3 regions of the Lysinibacillus sp. NPDC093197 genome follow, and region 2 is predicted to be linked to each of the others. Evidence: riboswitches for the same ligand, from Rfam matches in the RefSeq annotation. Region 2 holds a riboswitch; each other region holds the start of a gene.

Evidence for each region. Region 2 has a riboswitch for S-adenosylmethionine ahead of ACIP9G_RS22065 (bifunctional homocysteine S-methyltransferase/methylenetetrahydrofolate reductase). Riboswitches for the same ligand answer to the same signal wherever they lie in the genome.
Region 1: another riboswitch for S-adenosylmethionine. It lies ahead of ACIP9G_RS12760 (methionine ABC transporter ATP-binding protein); the one in region 2 lies ahead of ACIP9G_RS22065 (bifunctional homocysteine S-methyltransferase/methylenetetrahydrofolate reductase).
Region 3: another riboswitch for S-adenosylmethionine. It lies ahead of metA (homoserine O-acetyltransferase MetA); the one in region 2 lies ahead of ACIP9G_RS22065 (bifunctional homocysteine S-methyltransferase/methylenetetrahydrofolate reductase).

Annotation. Positions count from the first base shown of each region.
Region 1 covers NZ_JBIVOH010000004.1:75,831-80,616, forward strand. The annotation lists gene ACIP9G_RS12745 (glycosyl hydrolase family 8) at 1-664, opposite strand, end outside; gene ACIP9G_RS12750 (MetQ/NlpA family ABC transporter substrate-binding protein) at 915-1,778, opposite strand; gene ACIP9G_RS12755 (methionine ABC transporter permease) at 1,841-2,509, opposite strand; gene ACIP9G_RS12760 (methionine ABC transporter ATP-binding protein) at 2,499-3,527, opposite strand; SAM riboswitch class I at 3,612-3,716, opposite strand; gene ACIP9G_RS12765 (thioredoxin family protein) at 3,772-4,083, opposite strand; gene ACIP9G_RS12770 (toprim domain-containing protein) at 4,097-4,438, opposite strand; gene gcvH (glycine cleavage system protein GcvH) at 4,698-4,786, opposite strand, start outside.
Region 2 covers NZ_JBIVOH010000013.1:55,186-59,971, reverse strand. The annotation lists gene metH (methionine synthase) at 1-165, opposite strand, end outside; gene ACIP9G_RS22065 (bifunctional homocysteine S-methyltransferase/methylenetetrahydrofolate reductase) at 158-2,005, opposite strand; SAM riboswitch class I at 2,096-2,195, opposite strand; gene hemG (protoporphyrinogen oxidase) at 2,321-3,709, opposite strand; gene ACIP9G_RS22055 (protoglobin domain-containing protein) at 4,016-4,786, opposite strand, start outside.
Region 3 covers NZ_JBIVOH010000001.1:142,032-146,817, reverse strand. The annotation lists gene ACIP9G_RS00735 (hypothetical protein) at 1-61, shown strand, start outside; gene ACIP9G_RS00730 (GerAB/ArcD/ProY family transporter) at 89-1,375, shown strand; gene metA (homoserine O-acetyltransferase MetA) at 1,464-2,399, opposite strand; SAM riboswitch class I at 2,505-2,614, opposite strand; gene ACIP9G_RS00720 (nucleotide excision repair endonuclease) at 2,931-3,302, shown strand; gene panF (sodium/pantothenate symporter) at 3,407-4,786, opposite strand, start outside.

The sequences.
Region 1 (4,786 bases), on a different contig from region 2:
ACTCTGTATCATATTCATAGTTTTTTGATACGACATCATAATATTTTGGGAAAAAACCTGCTTGAGCTTTTGGAGCTTTTGCTAAAATAGATAATTGATGCTCTAGTTGCGCTTTAGATAAAACATCATATTGTTGCATCTTTAAAAGTGCAGAAGGCATAATATAACTTAATGTAATAGTGTTAGCCTTTTTATGTGTATGAACATCAACAAAATCTACAAATGTATCTTCTTGCATTCCATACTTTACAATGTTCTTGCCAATGGACTTCCCTAACGTAATATAACGTTCATCATTCCATTTCTCCCCAGCATCAAATAGCGCTCGCATGATTCTATAATCATCAATCAGTGCGTTTACAGTAGCTTGTTTTTTACCGTCAATTCGCCAGACAATAAATTTCTTCTCTAAAAAATAATTATCAATCACTTCAAGCTGCTCATCAAAGCGAGCTTGATCATCTTTTTCTAGTAAATAGGTCAACCATAATCCGACTGATTCAGATAAAAACACATCTTTTTGTTGCGTTAAATCAGTACGTAATAAGTTATCTTCTGTCATTAGTTCTTCAACAACAAACCTCTCAGTTGATGAAATGGGCTTTTTTGTTATTTTTTCTTTTCCTTGTGAGCAGCTCATTAAAACAAACAACAGGCAAAACATGACTAAAATACCACTCCTAAAAAATTTCGTTATAGGATTTCACCTCCGTCAGGACTAAATACCAAATTTTTTCAGTATTATTGGCGAATAATATTATATCAGTAATCATATTAAATGAATCTAAACAAATTCTAAACAATTTTAAAAAAATAAAAGAACTTAATTATTGGATTTCAAACCATTATTTATCTTTCCCCAAAAAAAATAGTACAAACCATTTTCATGGCTTGTACTATAGTGTTAGAAAAATCTATTTTACTGGTACTACTGCGCCTTTCCATTCCTTCAGGATGAAGTCTTGGATTTCTTTAGATTTTAATACTTCTAATAATTTTTTAATTTCTGGCTTATTTTCATCTCCAGCACGTACCGCAATAATATTAACATATGGAGATTCTTTATCTTCAAGCTCAATTGCATCATCAATTGGGTTTAGGCCGTTATCAATTGCATAGTTAGAGTTGATAAGAACAGCATCGCCTTCTTCGTTTTCAAACATTTGAACAAGTAATTCTGGTGCAGTATTTGCATCGAATTTAAAGTCTTTCGGATTATCAACGATATCTTTAATTTCTGCTGCTGTTTTGTCGATACCATCTTTTAATTTAATTAAGCCTTTTGCTTCTAATAATGACAGCATACGGCCATGGTCTGAAACTGAGTTCGATAATAAAATTGTTGCACCTTTAGGAAGGTCTTCAAGAGATTTATATTTTTTAGAGTAAATACCGATTGGCTCGATATGTACGCCGCCAGCATTTACGAAATCATAGCCATTATCTTTAATTTGTTGTTCTAGATAAGGGATATGTTGGAAATAGTTTGCTTCGATTTCACCAGACTCTAAATCTTGGTTAGGTAGTACATAATCTTGGTAAGGTTCGATTTCTAAATCAATACCTTCTTTAGCTAAAATCGGTTTTGCTTGTTCTAAAATAACTGCGTGTGGTGTGTTAGAAGCACCAATTTTTAATGTTACTTTTTCTTCAGTTTTTGCACTGTCGTCTGCTTTATCTCCAGATGTTGAACCTGCTTCGTCTTTGTTACCAGCACCACAAGCTGCTAAAGCTAGTACAAGTACTGATAAAAATAATCCTGCTAATAACTTCTTCATTTGTATACACTCCCTTTATTTGTTCAAACAATATGTTAGCGGTAAAAACCGGGTTAACCTTTTTAACGTTTGTCTGTTTTCGTTGTAATCATATCGCCAATCCATTGAATGATAAATACGACTACTAAGATCAAAATAGTTGCCATTAATGTCACATCTTGGCGATTACGTTGGAAGCCATCTAAAAAGGCTAAGTTTCCTAGGCCGCCAGCACCAATAATTCCAGCCATTGCCGTATACCCAACGAGTGCTACAGCCGTTACGGTAATTCCAGAAATAAGTGCCGGTAATGATTCTGGAATTAGTACTTTCCAAATAATTGTGGACGTTTTAGCACCCATCGAGCGTGCCGCTTCAATAACGCCTTTATCAATTTCTCGTAATGCAATTAATACCATTCGTGCATAGAATGGTGCAGCACCGATAATTAGTGCGGGTAGCGCTGCATTTGCTCCTCGAATTGTCCCAAGTAAAAACTTCGTAAATGGTATTAGTAAAATAATTAACACGATAAATGGTATCGAACGGAATATATTAACGACCGATCCTGTTAAAAAGTTAACGATTTTATTAGCCCATAATTGGTTTGGACTCGTTAAAAAGAGGATTATGCCAATGGCTAAACCAAGTATAAATGTTACGACTGTTGAAAGAGTGGTCATATAAAGTGTTTCATATGTGGCTGTCCACATTTTTTCCCAGTCGACATTCGGAAAGAGACTAGTTAGCATTTGCAATCACCTCCGTTTGTACTTCAACTGTATTTAAATAATTTAGTGCAGCTGCTACATTTGTATCCGTGCCATCAATTTGCACTATAAGAGTACCGTATGCGCCATTTTTAGTTTGTGAGATATTGCCATGGACAATACTAATCTCCACATCAAACTGTTTTACTAAATGCGATATAACAGGTTGCTCTGTTTTTTCACCAACAAAAACAAGCTTAACAAGGTGTCCCGTTGGATAATTTACTCTAAGCTGTGCAACTGTCTCCTGGGTTTCCTTCGTATCGGTAATTTGCGAAACGAATTTTTTAGTAATCGCCGCTTGTGGTGCTTGGAACACTTGTAATACTTCACCACGCTCCACAATTTCTCCAGCTTCCATTACCGCTACACGATGACAGATTTTGCGGATAACATGCATTTCATGGGTAATTAATACAATCGTTAAACCTAATCGTTCGTTAATGTCGACAAGCAAATCAAGAATTGCATCTGTTGTTTCTGGATCTAGTGCCGATGTAGCTTCATCACATAACAACACTTCAGGATTATTAGCAAGTGCTCGTGCGATACCAACGCGTTGCTTTTGACCGCCTGATAGCTGTGATGGATACGCCTTGTCACGTCCTTCTAAACCAACAAGTGCAATCAGTTCTTTCACACGTGCGTCTCGCTCACTCTTAGCTATACCTGCAATTTCAAGTGGAAAAGCGATATTTTCAGCAACAGTTCTTGACCAAAGTAAGTTAAAATGTTGGAAAATCATACTTACTTTTTGTCTAGCATCACGCAACTTTTGGCCCTTAATAGATGAAAATTCTTGATTGTTCACCTTCACCGTACCTGTTGTCGGCTTTTCTAAACCGTTTAATAAACGAATCATCGTACTTTTACCAGCGCCACTATAGCCGATAATGCCAAAAATCTCACCTTTGTTAATCGTAAGATTGACATCTTTAACAGCAGTTAATTCGCCATTTGCGGTTTTGTATTTCTTCGTAATATTTTGAAGCTGTATCATAGCGAATACTCCTTTTCTCATATAGAAAACCCCTTCACTCATAGACAAGTAGAAGGGGTCACGTATTTTATACGCTAAACCGTTCTCTCATCTTTCAAAGAAAAATCTTTGAGTGATTTGGCACCTTTTCACATATGTGATGGTTGCCGGGCTTCATAGGGCACTTCCCTCCGCCGCTCTTTATAAGAGTTCGATATATTTAATAGTTTTTAATATAGTTGTTACTTTACCATGCTAGCAAAGTTCAGTCAATTGGTTTTTTTAACAATTCGTATAAAAACGGTACGGATTGAAATGCATAAACCTTCTCTATAACTTTTCCTCCATCGCTAACGAGTAAACAAGGTACACTTTCAATTTGAAAATCATAAGCTATTTGCTCTAAAAAATTTATATTTGCCTTACCTAATTTCAACTGTGGCAGTAACTGTTCTATGATATCCATCATTTTAGATGCAACTGCACAAGTTCCGCACATCGGTGTATATAAATAAAAGGCAGTTTTTTCACCAGATTTTACAGCCGTTTCCCACTGCTCTTTTGACCATTCTTCCATTTTTCACGCAACCTTACAAAATATATTCATTATGGATGGAAAAATGCGCGCGCAATAAAATCATCGCAAGCACTTTCCTCGGTGTAGTTTCTACTTCTTTATAAGTAGGCATTGTTCGCAAATGCTCCGCCTCAGGAAAATGTCTGTCCATTAATGCTCGTAGTTTATCTCCTGATGCATCTGCATCAAAAAATGTATATAGCTCACAGCCCTCATATGGGTCGAGTAATTCTTCTAATTGATGCACACCAATTGTACCATTTGTACAAAGTATTGTAACATCTTCACTCAAAATAGGTTCTATTTGAAGCTTATCCGAACGGCCTTCCACGATTAAACATTTCCCTTCGAACATCACGCCACCCCCATTTAGACAGTTATCTACTACAACAATTCATCGCCATTACCAGATTCCACACGATGCATAAATCTACATGTTAACAATCATTTTCACATGTCGCTTTACAATTTGGACAACATTTTATGGTGAGTCACTGTACTATCGTTTACTTGCAGAGTCAAGCTTTGTACACATCAAATTACTTACTAATACCTCGTGCTATATAATAAAAAACGCCGGTGTGTATGCCGACGTTTTTCTATTATAGGCTTGTTTATTCTGCAATCATTTCTTCGTATTGTTCTGCAGTCATAAGACTTTCAATCTCTGAAGCATCTGCAGGCTCTACAACGATCATCCATG
Region 2 (4,786 bases):
AAGCACATCAGGTCTAGTTAATACAAGATTCTCGTTACAACCATCAAGCTCCTCGCCACCAAAATCTTCTGCTGATAAGTTTTCATTTTGAAGCATTGTACCCATTGCGCCATCCAGAATTAATATTCGTTTCTCTAGTTGCTCTTCAATCAAATGCTTAGCCATCTATACTTACCCCTTTTTTCTGTTCATCCAATTGCTCAATAAATTTCATTAACTCTAGCGTCATATCATAGCGTAAAAACGGTGTAATTAAGTAAATACCATTGAAATACTCTGCAGCTACTTCTACTAACTCTTTAGCAATTGCAATCCCTTCTAATGTTGAACGTTCCTTATCTTCACCACATGCCTTCATGCGTGACAGTGCATCGTCAGATAGTTTGATACCTGGTACTTCATGGTGTAAAAACTCAGCGCTCTTATAGCTCGTTACTGGCATAATACCAATATAAATTGGTGCATCTAAATGCTTTGTTGCCTCATAAATTTCAATGATTTTTTCTTTCGTATAAACTGGTTGAGAAATAAAGTAATCCGCACCATGCTCTATTTTTTTCTCTAGTCGAGCTACTGCTCGGTCTAGTACACGTACATTTGGGTTAAATGCTGCCGCTACAGAGAAGTTTGCCTTTTTACGAAGTGGCTTTCCGGAAAATGAAATACCGTCATTTAACTGTTTAATCAGCTGGATTAGCTCCATAGAAGATACATCATAAACGCTTGTGGCACCTGGGAAATCACCTACCTTAGTCGGATCTCCAGTAACCGCTAAAATATCATGAATGCCAAGTGCATTTAAGCCCATTAAATGTGACTGTAATCCAATTAAATTACGATCACGGCACGTTATATGCGTTAACGGTCGGACACCGTGCGTTTCCTTCAATAACGCACCCATTGCCACATTACTAATGCGGGGCGATGCAAGTGAATTATCTGCCATCATCACTACATCAGCGCCTGCTTCATATAATTTTTTCGCACCTTGAATAAAGCCGTCAATTTCTAAATGCCTCGGTGTGTCTAACTCCACGATAACCGAACGCTCGCGCTTTACCTTCGCGTGCAATGGCTCATACGTCGCAGGCTCTGCTTCACGTACAACCTGTACTTTTTCAGGCTTTGCTAACTTTTCTTCAATAGGTGTTAACTCTTCTAAATATTTTTTCGCTGCTGCTATGTGCTTTGGTGTTGTACCACAGCACCCACCGATTAAACGAACACCTTGGTCAACCAGTGCAACTGCGGCACGACCAAAATAATCAGCTTCTGACTCATATACGACACGCCCATCCTCTAAATCTAGCAAGGATGCATTTGGATATGCAGACATAAATGCTTTTTCAGGAAGCTCAACTCCTTCAAATGCTTGAATTGTATGATGCGGTCCTAAACGACAATTTACGCCTACTACATCTGCACCAAGAGCCTCTAACTCGTGCAATGCTTGATTTAATGCCATTCCATTTTGTAACACGCCCGGTTCATGCATCGACACCTGCGCAATAATTGGTAGCTTTGTTTTGGCACGTAACATTTTCAACGTTGCGCTTAACTCTTCGAAATCATAATACGTTTCAAGTAAAAGGCCATCTGGATTGCCTGCAAGTAACACATTTGCTTGCTCTTCAACTGTCGATAAAATTTCCTCTAACGTTGCATCACTTTTACGAATACCACGGATGCCTCCAATTGTGCCTAACACAAATTGTCCGCCATCTGCTGCTGCACGTTTCGCAATCGTGATTGCAGCTTCATTAAACTGCTGAACTCGCGATTCTAAACCGTAGCGTGCTAATTTAATCGCATTAGCACCGTAAGTATTTGTCTGAATCACATCTGCACCAGCAGCAATATATTCTTTATGGATTTTTTCAATTAACTTCGGTCTCTGTACATTCATTTCTTCATGGCAGTACTCCAAGCCGTAGCCATATAATACAGTACCAATAGCACCATCTGCAGTTAATACATGTGATTTTAACTTTTCTAGCAATCCCATAAAACGTAACCCTCACTTTCCTTGTATCCAAAAATATAAAAAGCCTTCTTTTAAAAAAAGAAGGCTTTAACGAATCGTAATTGTTTTTCCTTCTCATCTTCGACCAAAAAGGTCTTCTGGATTTAGCACCTGACATTAGTTGGTTGCTGAAGCTTCATAGGGCCAGTCCCTCGGCTTCTCTCGATAAGAATGTAGTATGAATTTTTCAAATAATTAAAAGAATCATATCGTTTACAGGCGATAGAGTCAAGACTATTTCACTTAACAAAGGAGATTTCTCCAGAAAAATATCAAATTTCCGCATTTGTTTTACGGTTATACTAGTTTTTCTCCAAGCTCTTCGCCTATTTTTTTACCATTTTGAATACAAGCACCAATGCCTACTCCGAAATAAGAACAGCCTGCAATCGATAAATTTGGATACCTTTCTGCAAGCTCAGCTGTTAAGCCCTTCAATGCCTCATGATGTGCTAAATCGTATTTTGGCATTTGATCAATCCATTTCGCAACATTAACTACAGTTGGCTTTTCATCAATCCCTAAACTTTTCTTTACATCGTCTAATGCGACAGCAGCTAGTTCTTCATCTGTCATCTTACATAATTTTTCATACGCAGGATTGATGCTCTTATAAAAGAGTCGTACAAGCAATTTACTATTAGCAGATGTATGCTTCCATTTTCGACTTGTCCAAGTTGCTGCATTGCATTGGACATTTGAATTATGTGACACAATAAAACCCGTTCCATCTGCTGGTAGCACTGCATCCGGTACATCAAAACCTAAGTAAATTGTTATTGCAGAAGCTGTAGTAAATTCCTTAAAATAATGATCTAACGATGGGTCCTGTAATAAGCTTTGCACCGCTTCATTGGGCAACGCTAGAACAACGTGATTAGCCTCAATCTTTCTACTATTTGCTAATGTAATTGTATATTGCCCTTCATGTTTCTTTACACTTGTTGTTGCTACACCTTTAATAATTTCTACTTCTGTTAACGTTTCATCAAGGCGGTCAATTAGAGATGATAAGCCTTTTTTAAACGAAATAAACTTTTTATTGGAAGCTTTCATAAATTGTTCGCGATTTGCATCAAACCCCTTGATGATGCTACCGTATTCATTTTTATAATCGATTAAGTACGGCAATGTAGAAGCAATCGAAAGTTGATGTAGGTCACCAGAATATACTCCTGCTAATACTGGCGCTATTTGATTTTGCACAAGCTCTTCACCTAAGTAATACGTTAAAAACTCGCCTATTGAGCTTTCTTTCGTAAAACCTTTATTCGGCATCGTTAAGTCCTGTAATGCGATTTGCTTACCAGCTTCTGATACAAGCGTACTTGCTTCCAGAGATGCTAAACTCATAGGAATACCGAATGTTGAATCAGCTGGTATTGCATGTAATTCGTCGTTTGTATAGATATAAGATACACCTGTTTCGTTGTACACTAGCTCCTGTTCAAAGTTAAGCTCCTGTACTAGCTCCATAACACCTTTATGACGAGCTACAATTGAATCAGCGCCCGTTTCCATTATAAAACCATGGTCATATGCGGAGTATAGCTTTCCACCTAAGTATGCATTTTTTTCAACAAGTACTAGGTTTACATCTATTTTTTTCTCCAATACTTGACGTTGTAGATAATGCATCGTACATAAACCTGTAATCCCGCCACCCAATACAACTATTGTTTCCATGAAGATCGCCCCTAATTTCTTTATTTATCTCCTATTAGTATAAACTGTTTTTGCAAACATTTACGTTCAACCCATTACAAATTTAGCAAAAATGAAGCAATCAAAAAATAAATAGCCGTTGATTGCGCTACGGGTAAATTGTTTGAGTGCCTGGCACCCTTAATAAAAATCCACTTCGTTTTCCGTAAAGGAGGGCAAGAGCACAAAGACGATAAAGCTCCTATCCTACCTGCGGAAAGCAAAGCGGATTGTAAATTAATTTGTTATTTAGAGGACATTTAAGCCCCATTTTATAAAATCATTAAATTAGTTTAAGTTTTGGGCAACATTCGCTAATTTATCTGCTGAATTTGTAACTTCATTAAATGCAAGTCCAAGCTCATTAAGAATCTCAGCCACAGCGAGCACTTCTTTTTCCATGCGATCATTTTGACACTTAGCTTGTGTCATAGCATCTAAAATTTTGTTAAATTGCCCCTCAGTTTGCGTCATGTTTTCCTCACCTGACGCAACTTCTTCCTGAATATGACTAAGTGTATGAGCAAGCTTATCCGTTCGCTCCGTCGTCTTTTCTAATAATTTAGCTACGGATGTGACAGATTCCTTTGTTTGACTAGATAATTTACGAACTTCATCGGCTACTACACTAAAGCCTTTCCCCGCTTCTCCAGCACGAGCTGCTTCAATAGCTGCATTTAAAGCTAATAAATTTGTTTGATTTGCAATGTTCGTCACAACATTCATAATCGCTTCCATTTCCTTAGACATTTCTGTCAATTGCTTAATATTGTCTGTAATATCATCTACTGATTGAATAATGTTACTCATATTTTTTGATTGATGTTGTAGACGTTCCCGACCTTCAATCGCCTGACTTTCAGCTAGCGTACTAACCTGCAATGATCTTTTCGCCAATTCCTTAATCTCATGTGATTGATTATTTAATTGATGGAATGAGGCGTTTGTTTCTTCAGAAATTGCAGCAAGCCCCTCTGAAGATTCCACGATTTTTCTCTCAACTGCCTCTTTCTCACGTTCTACATTTTCCTTTAGTCGTTCGACTGTACTTTCAAAAGC
Region 3 (4,786 bases), on a different contig from region 2:
AGATTTCATTACATTTATTTTTACGCCTATTAGAAAATTATTACTCACACTTTTTCAATAAGAAAATGAAATGAGAGGGTAGTGTACGATGGAAAAACAACTCATTAGCGCCAGACAATTTACAGTCATTACCCTTCTCTATTCAATTGGGACAGCCATATTAATTGTGCCGGCAAGTATTACAAAAGAACTTAAACAGGATGCTTGGATGGGTGCGGCTATTGGTGTACTTTTAAGCTTTTTATTAGTAAAGCTATTTGTTTCCTTAGGAAATCAAACCCCAAACCTTACATTTGTAGAAGCAAACGGAAAAATTTTCGGTAAATTCATCGGTGTATTGACATCACTTTGTTTTATGTCTTTGACCTTCTTTTCAGCAGGCGAATTACTATATTTTATCGGGATTTTTATGCAAACCGAAGTGATGCCTGAAACTCCTACTCTGTCCTTTGCTGTATTATTTACAATTATTATCGTTTTCGCCTCGTATTTAGGGATTGAAGTTTTTGCTCGTTCGGTGGAAATATTGTTTCCGATATTTTTATTAATTTTTATTATTTTTATTACTTGTATTTCCCCACAAATCAATATTGAAAATATAATGCCAGTCTATGAAACAGAACCAAAATCATTATTAGTCGGTGTACTTACCTTTATGAGTCTTTTTTCATTCCCGCTTGTTGTGTTGCTTATGTTTTTCCCTTCTGCAGTCAATGTGACAAAATCGGCTCAAAAAGGATTTTATATCGGCACACTGTTTGGAGGAATCGTATTAATCCTCATTATTGCCCTTTCAACACTCGTTCTTGGTCCGACTAATACATCAAGTAAAACATTTCCAAGCTATGCGCTCGCTCAAAGAATTTCAATAGGCAATTTTTTTCAGCGTGTTGAAATTATTATGGCTGTTATGTGGATTATATCTATTTATATCCGAACTTTTATTTATTTTCATGCAACGGTAATTGGCTTAGGACAAATACTGAAAATAAAAGATCCTCGGCCACTCATTTTACCACTCGGGATGTGTATGATTGCACTGGCTCAAATTGCTCATCCAAATATTGTGCATTCAAATAATTATAATCAGAAGATTTGGCCATTGTATTCGTCGGTTTTAGCCGTTTTATTACCATTGTTCTTACTAGTAGTCGCTAAAATTCGAAAAATTAAAAAGGCTGAAACCGAACAAAGCACCACAGATAAACAGCAAGATTCGAAGGCACAACAGGAGCCAAAAGAACAACAAGATTCAAATGCACAGCAAGACCCGAAGGCACAACAGGAGCCAAAAGAACAACAAGATTCAAAAACACAACAAGATTCGAAGACACAGCAAGAGCCAAACAAACCAAACTCAACCGAATCTCAATAAGGTAAAACAAAAACCTCCATTTCTCACTTTTTACAATTGAGAAATGGAGGTTTTTTATAACTGTATAATGTCAGTTAATAGTTTTGAATTAAATATGGTATTCAATTTCATCAACAAAGTCCCATTCGTACGGTGTTTCTTGGTATACATAATAGTTGAGCCAATTCGAAAATAGTAAATGCGTATGTGCTCGCCAAGTATTAATCGGCTCATTAGAAGGATCATTATGCGGGAAATAGTTAACAGGAATTGCAATATCAATTCCTTTTTCAACATCACGGTAATATTCATCAGCTAATGTTGTCGCGTCGTATTCTAAGTGACCTGTAATCATTATGTTCTTATTATCCTTTGACTGCACGATAAAGACGCCAGCATCTTCTGAATAGGACAGTAAACGTAAATCTGGGTGCTTACGTACTTCATCAATGGAAACCGATGTATAGCGTGAATGTGGCGCTGTAAATAAGTCACTAAAGCCACGCACTAGATCGACTGTTAAATCGGTAATGACATGTGAATATACACCAGAACATTTTTCCGGCAGTTCAAATTTACCGATACCGTAATGGTGATACAGTGCAGCTTGTGCACCCCAACATATATGCATTACGGACGTAACATTTTTCACAGACCAATCCATTATTTCTGAGATTTCTTCCCAATAATTCACTTCTTCAAATGCCATTTTTTCAACAGGTGCCCCTGTAATAATCATACCGTCAAAGCGACGATGGCGAATCTCTTTAAACGTCGAATAAAATAGCTGTAAATGTGATTTACTAACATTTTTTGATTCATGTGTTGCTGTATTTAAAAATGTAATATTTACTTGTAATGGTGTATTACCGAGTAATCGCAATAATTGTAGCTCTGTCTTTTCTTTTTCTGGCATTAAATTAAAAATTAAAATATTTAAAGGACGAATTTGTTGCGTTTTGGCGCGGTCTTCTTCCATTACGAATATTTTTTCCCCACGTAAATGTTCTCCAGCTGGTAAGTTTTTCGGAATATTAATAGGCATGTTGCATTCCCCTTTTCGTTAATTTTTTCTCTCTATCTAAATAAAATTAAAAAAATCCCCCTCATTCCTTTAGAGCAAGAATGAGAAGGATAATTATCACGTTCACTCTTATCTCTCAAAGGAAAAATCCTTTGGTGGAATTAGCACCTTTCTAACATTGTTAGAGGTTGCTGAAGCGTCATCGGGCCAAATCCCTCAGCTTCTCTTGATAAGATTATTTAATTAAAAAGAATTGTATCATGAACGATTAAGAATTTCAATAATACATAGAATATTTAGTATTTAAATGAATGGAAGCATATTTTTTGTTAAACACTATTATTAATTCTACCGAAAGCTTTTTGTAAGTTACGTAAATACGGCTTAAAGTTTTACCATCTATTAGCCTAAGTAGATGACAAACAAATGACAATTTACAGCCGATTACAGCAAAGTGGTGTAAATAGATTTTTGTACAAATAAATCGTAATGGTAATCAAAGAGGTATTATGTTAACATATACCTTTAGTAACAGAGAGGAACGTGAATATTTTGATTAAAATTGAACTCCCAAAACCAGACTTAGTAATTCGTCAACGTGAGCAAGTATTAAAACCTGGGGAAGTAGAAATCCCGCCATTCCATGGTTTTATTGATTTCCATAAAATCACTCGCGAAAAAGGTGGCATTTTCTTATTCTACAACGAAAAAAACGAGCTATTGTTTGTAGGGAAAGCGCGTAAAATTCGTCAACGCATTAAAAAACATTTTGAAGATAATGTATCACCTATGAAAAAGTACCGTGATGAAATTTTCAAAATTGAAGTATATGAAATTGATGATCCAATGGAACGTGAAATTTACGAAACATATGCAATTAACACATTCCGTGCAAAATATAATCTTGAAAAAGTATTTTATTAAAAAAATGCCGTTAGCATGTAACATGCTAGCGGTTTTTCTTTTCTTTTTACCTTCAAAAATGAAAAATACCCTGAGAGCTTTGTCCTCCCAAGGTATTTTGCTATTTAAATAAATACTTTTTCATCTTTAAATTTATTAGCTGTTAGGTAACTTACGATGACAAAAATAATGAATGAAGCCACTATTGGGATTGTCACTGTATGCATGCCAAAGATTGACGGATAAAAACGATCAATCACAATATATAACGTCATGCCCGTAATCATGGAAGCAATTGCGCCGTATTTATTAGCCTTTTTCCAATATAAGCCTAGAACAACTGACCAAATAAAGACCGCTTCTAGTCCGCCAAATGCAAATAAATTGAGCCACACAAGTAAGTCTGGTGGATTTAACGCAAATACAACGACCGCCAAACCAATTACTGTAGTTACGATGAAGCTTGCTCGCTTAATTTCTCCATCGTTGGCAGTTGGCTTCACGTAGTTTAAATAAATATCCTTCACAACTGTTGAACTAACTAACATAAGCAACGCATTAACTGTAGACATCGTTGCTGCCATTGGTGCTGCTAAAACAATACCCGCTAAAAATGGCGGTAAAACTTTTAACGTAAGTAGTGGCATTACCTTATCGCCAATTTCAATGCCTGGCATTACTGGACGCGCTAGTACACCAATTAGGTGCATACCGAACATAATTGTCCCAATGGCGATGGTACCAATAATAATCGCTAAATGCATACTTTTTGAATCTTTATAGCTCATGGCACGAACTGCAATTTGAGGTAGTCCAACTACGCCAACTCCTATTAAAATCCAAAATGTAGAGACATACAATGGTGTAAGTTCTCCTTCTGCACCAAATGGGGTCACTAGTTTTGGATTTTCTGCAACAAGGGATGTCATAATTTGATCGATTCCCCCACCTGCAACGATTGTCCCAATTAGTAAAATAACAGTACCTATTACCATTATCGAACCTTGTACCGTATCCGTTAAAGCTACAGCTCGGAAGCCCCCGATAATAACATAAATTAATACCGACGCTGCAAAAATAAAGAGTGCCGCAGTATAATTTAAACCAGTTAATGATTCAATTAAGCGCGCTCCACCTACCCACTGTGCCATCATCGCAGAAAATAAAAAGACAATAATACTAATTGCAGATAAAATCACGATGACATGACTGTTATAACGTTCACGTAAGAAATCTATTAATGTAATCGCTTGATAACGGCGAGCAATAATTGCAAATTTCTTGCCTAAAATCATTAATACAAAATAACCCGCAGGTAGTTGTGCCATCGCTAACAGTACCCATCCAAGTCCCTTATTATAAGCGACACCTGGTCCCCCAATAAAGCTACTTGCGCTTCCGTACGTGGCAATCATGGTCATTGCTAGAATAAAGCCTCCCATTTCACGACCACCAAGAAAGTATTCCTGTAAAAACGAGTTCGATGAACGGACATGTTTATTCGA